2 regions of the Parapedobacter deserti genome follow, and region 2 is predicted to be linked to the other one. Evidence: riboswitches for the same ligand, from Rfam matches in the RefSeq annotation. Region 2 holds a riboswitch; the other holds the start of a gene.

Region 1 (2,458 bases), on a different contig from region 2:
TCATCGTCAGATAATGGGATTTTTGCAGCCCGCAGGTTCTCTTGCAAATGGATCAATGACTTGGTGCCGGGAATAAGCAGGATATTGGGCGATCGCCTCAACAGCCAAGCCAGCGCAACCTGGGCTGGGGTAGCTTCGTATTTGTCGGCCAAGGCACCGATTCGTTTTTGGAGCTTATCAGGGCCGGAGGCCAGTGGGTACCAGGGAATAAAGGCAATCCCACGTTCGGCGGTGTAGTCTACTACGGTTTCCCACTTGCGTTCAGCCAGGTTGTACAAGTTCTGCACGGATACGATGGGAACTACTTTCTCCGCGCGCTCGATGGTCGGGATGTCTACTTCGGAAAGACCTACTTGCAAAATTTTTCCGGCCTTTACGGCATCGGCTACCGGCCCGAGCGATTCCTCAATCGGTATGTTGGGATCCACCCGGTGGAGCTGCCACAGCTGTATCTCATCTTTGCCAAGCCGCTGGAGGCTGCCATCGATGGCTTGACGGATATGCGCTGGATGGCCGTTGATAGGCCATTGGTTGGGGCCGGTTCGCTCCAAACCTCCTTTGGTGGCGACAACGATATTCGGGTAGTAAGACGACAGGGCTTCACGAATGAGCACTTCGTTGGTATGCGGGCCATACGAGTCCGCTGTGTCAATGAAATTGACACCGGATTCGACCGCCGTCCGCAGCACGCGCTTGGCCAGCTCGCGGTCAGGGGCATCGCCCCATACGCCGGGGCCAGTAAGCTGCATGGCGCCGTAACCTATCCGGTCAAGCTCCCATACGCCACGGAGCTGGTAGGTGAGTGATGTTGTGGTATTCATGATCATTCGCTTTCGTTGTCTAAGGAGATAATGCCGATAATGCGGTTATTGTTTGCAAGAACGTTGTTTCGCTTCCAAGTATAGTGAAAATAGCGGAATAGGCTGAGTGAGCTGTTGCAATTGTTTTTTAAAAACGGCAATGCAAATTAATGGATCGTAAAATTTTTCTTATCTTTGATCGGCTTTAGGGGTATTCTGAGAAGAATTGAGACACACCCTTCGAACCTGATCCGGCTGATACCGGCGTAGGGAAAAGCAATCCAAAGGAATCCGCTTTAGCCATTTAATGTATTTTGATATGGAAAAGCAACTTTGGGATCATGTACAAACCGTCCGCCAGCAATCTCCGCTGGTGCAGAACATTACGAATTTTGTGGTTATGAACAATACGGCAAATGCGCTGCTCGCGGTGGGTGCCTCGCCCATCATGGCGCATGGCCATGCCGAATTGGACGATATGTCGCGGATTTGCCGGTCGCTGGTGGTTAACATTGGGACGTTGGATGATTATTGGGTGGCAGCGATGTTCCGGGCGGCGGTGTTAGCCGGGGAAGCCGGCAAACCTTGGGTACTGGACCCGGTGGGAGCCGGTGCATCGGGATACCGTGATACCACGCTCCGTGAGTTGCTGGAGCACCGGCCCACCGTAGTCCGCGGCAATGCTTCCGAAATCATGGCCTTGGCCAAGGCCAACACCAAGGCCACCAAGGGGGTGGACAGTACCGCGGCAAGCAGTGAAGCGTTGGACGCCGCACGATCCATTTGCCAGCGGTATGGCAGCGTAGTTTGCATTTCCGGTGCGGTGGACGTTGTGGTGGGGCCAGCCCAGTCGATGTATATCCACAATGGGGACCCACTAATGACGAAGGTAACGGGACTGGGGTGTTCGGCCACAGCCCTTATCGGTGCGTTTATTGCAGTGGTTGACAACCGCGTGGAGGCAGTAGGGGCGGCTATGGCGCTGATGGGTGTATGTGGCGAACTAGCTGCCGCCGCGAGTAGTGGGCCAGGAAGCCTGCAGGTCAACCTGTTGGACAAGCTGTATAACATTACGGAAGAGGAATTCACCACGCGGCTCCGGATTTCACATGAAGCCTGACTTTGCCTTTCCATATCGGCTATACCTGGTATTGTCTGAGGCCGACTGCAGGGGCAGAAACCCGCTGTGGGTGGCCGAGGAGGCTATCTTAGGTGGGGTAGACATTATTCAATTGCGGGAGAAGCATGCAAGTAATGATGTCTTCCAGAAAAAGGCAACACAGTTGAAGGCGGTGACAGACCGCTATGGAATACCCTTGATAATCAATGATAACTTAACGGTGGCTATGGCTGTGGGCGCATTCGGTATTCATGTGGGGCGGCAAGATATCCCACCCAGTGAGGTCCGCAATGCATGGCCAGATTGCCGGTTGCTGGGGTATTCCATCGAGCGATTAGCGCAATTGCAGCACTCTGAGACAGCAGTGGCCGACTGCCTTGGAGTCAGCCCGATTTTCAGAACGGCTACCAAGACCGACACGATAGCGGAATGGGGTATCACGGGCATCCGCCAACTCCGAAACTTGACGGGCAAACCGCTGATCGCCATCGGCCGGATGAATCGGGAAAACGTTGCAGACGCCATTCGCGCGGGGGCC
Region 2 (2,458 bases):
ATGTGGTCCTTACCACGCCGGCTTGCCCTTTGAAGGGGCATATTGAGCATGCTTGCCGCAACGCGATTGCATTGTTCGTAGACAAAGATATCACCGTAGATATCAACATGACTTCTCAGGTAATGGGGTCAAAGGGTAGTCAGCTGTCCAACATCAAAAATATCATTTTAGTGGCGTCCGGAAAAGGGGGAGTAGGCAAATCTACTGTAGCAGCCAATCTTGCCTTGGCCCTGCAAGTGAACGGAGCAAAAACCGGCCTTATTGATGCCGATATCTACGGGCCATCGTTGCCCATTATGTTTGGCCTGGAAGGCGCGCGACCGAAAGCTTCCAAAACCCCAGATGGAAAGACGAAGATTGAGCCGGTAGAGAAGTTCGGTTTGAAGCTGCTTTCCATCGGGTTTTTCACGGATCCCAACCAGCCGGTTCCTTGGCGCGGCCCTATGGTCAGTACGGCTGTCAAGCAACTGTTCAACGATGCAGATTGGGGCGAATTGGATTATTTGGTGGTAGATTTGCCGCCCGGAACCGGGGATGTGCACATTACCGTGGCACAAAGTTTCCCTATTGCTGGAGCCGTCATCGTAACTACGCCCCAGAACGTGGCGCTTTCGGACGCCGTGCGTGGCATCGGCATGTTTCTGATGGAGTCGATCAACATTCCATTGCTGGGCGTGTTGGAAAATATGGCCTACTTCACACCAGCGGAATTGCCGGATCACAAGTACTTCATTTTCGGCAAAGATGGCGGCAAGCGTTTAGCCGAACGGTTTAATGCGCCCTTCCTCGGCGAAATTCCACTGGTTAAGAGCATCAGCGATTCGGGCGATAACGGCTTGCCGGTGATGATGGATGAGCATAGTCCCGCACGATCAGCATTCCTGGAAATCGCGGGTAGGGTGGCACAGCAGTTGGCGATAGTGCAAGCCGCCGTGTGAATTAAGTGAGCGGCTGCTCCTTCCGGCGCTGTCGCCGAAAACAAGACCATCTATTTCCAATCAATCATTGATATTATCTCAGAAAGTCTTACCTTTGGCTTCAATGCTTTAGGGGTGTCGCCCGCGTGATTGCCGGCGGCTGAGAATAACCCTCATAACCTGCTCAGGATAATGCCTGCGAAGGGAAAAGTAATGGATCTCTCACCTTTTGTGGTTCCTAAGGCATTATCAGAACATAATATGCCCGATATGGAAGTCATTATCAATCATCAGAAAATTTCCATCCAGCCAGACGCGTCGCTCGTAAAAGTGTTATGCGATTATGGTATTACACAGTCAAAGGGGATAGCCATAGCTGTTAATGAGTCCGTCATCCCGCAAAAGTACTGGGAAAGCACCTCGCTAAGACAGGGTGATCGACTAACGATAATCAAAGCGGCCCAAGGGGGATGATACAAACACCGCTTTCTCAATCGGGGAAAATCTATAGGTCTTGATTCCTAACGGGAAGATTACCGGCTATATGCAACTGACGGTCATTACACGGGAAGACTTTTTCAAAAGGGAGGCAGATATCATCAACGGCCTTTTCCAAACCGGATTAACGGACCTGCATCTCCGCAAACCTGGGGCAAGCGTGTACGAGATGCGGACGTTGTTGCGCGCGATTGACACCGGTTTCCATAAACAGATTATTATTCACGGCCACGATGTTTTATATCGGGAGTTTGGTCTGCTCGGTGTGCACCTTCGCCTGGACATATTGCTGGAAAAGCGGAGAATGCAGGATATCAGGTTAATCTCCTGTTCAACGCATACGCCTGCTGAAGTCGCGGCTGTCGCAGGTCTAGCCGACCGCGCATTTATCAGTCCGGTGTTTAACAGTATCTCGAAAAAAGGATACCGAAGCAATGCGGCATTGCTCGCAGTTCCCAAGCCCGAAGGGAAGACAAGGTGGGTGGCGTTGGGCGGTATAACGCCTGCGCGTTTACATGCGGTACACCGGCATGGCTACCGTAATGCTGCCCTTTTGGGCTATATCTGGGAAGGTGAGCATCCACAGCAGCGTTTTCAAGCGTGTCAGGCCGTAGCCGCACGTCTGCCGGCGGTAGCGCCACAATTTTTTTTGTAAAAGCTTACAACCGGATAGATAAAACCACGATAAGTTCATTGGCATTGAATACAAATTATTCGAATGAAAAAAATTGATTCGTTTCATTACATTACCCACCCGCTAACCGATTATCCCATTGCCCGGCAGGTAGACGATGTTTGCCGATGCGGTTGTACCTGGATACAATTGCGTTTAAAACAATCTGATACGGAAGAGCGGTTGGATACGGCGCTGAGCGTATATCCGGTGCTGAAGCGGTACAACGCTAAGTTAATTATCAATGATGACGTGCATGTGGCGCTGGCTGCTGACGCCGATGGTGTGCATATCGGTGCCAGAGACATGCATCCGTCCGATGCGCGGCACATGCTTGGCCCGAACAAAATCATCGGATGTACTGCCAATA

The links. A riboswitch is a leader RNA that binds a small molecule or an ion and turns the genes downstream of it on or off. The one in region 2 is predicted to bind thiamine pyrophosphate.
Region 1: linked by a shared signal. The riboswitch ahead of thiM (hydroxyethylthiazole kinase) and the one ahead of thiS (sulfur carrier protein ThiS) in region 2 are both predicted to bind thiamine pyrophosphate.

Annotation. Positions count from the first base shown of each region.
Region 1 covers NZ_JBHRTA010000030.1:360,060-362,517, forward strand. Annotated here, with positions in the region: gene ACFOET_RS10230 (aldo/keto reductase) at 1-821, opposite strand, end outside; TPP riboswitch at 998-1,090, shown strand; gene thiM (hydroxyethylthiazole kinase) at 1,120-1,920, shown strand; gene thiE (thiamine phosphate synthase) at 1,910-2,458, shown strand, end outside.
Region 2 covers NZ_JBHRTA010000037.1:193,500-195,957, reverse strand. Annotated here, with positions in the region: gene ACFOET_RS12570 (Mrp/NBP35 family ATP-binding protein) at 1-938, shown strand, start outside; TPP riboswitch at 1,039-1,141, shown strand; gene thiS (sulfur carrier protein ThiS) at 1,110-1,391, shown strand; gene ACFOET_RS12560 (thiamine phosphate synthase) at 1,462-2,070, shown strand; gene thiE (thiamine phosphate synthase) at 2,134-2,458, shown strand, end outside.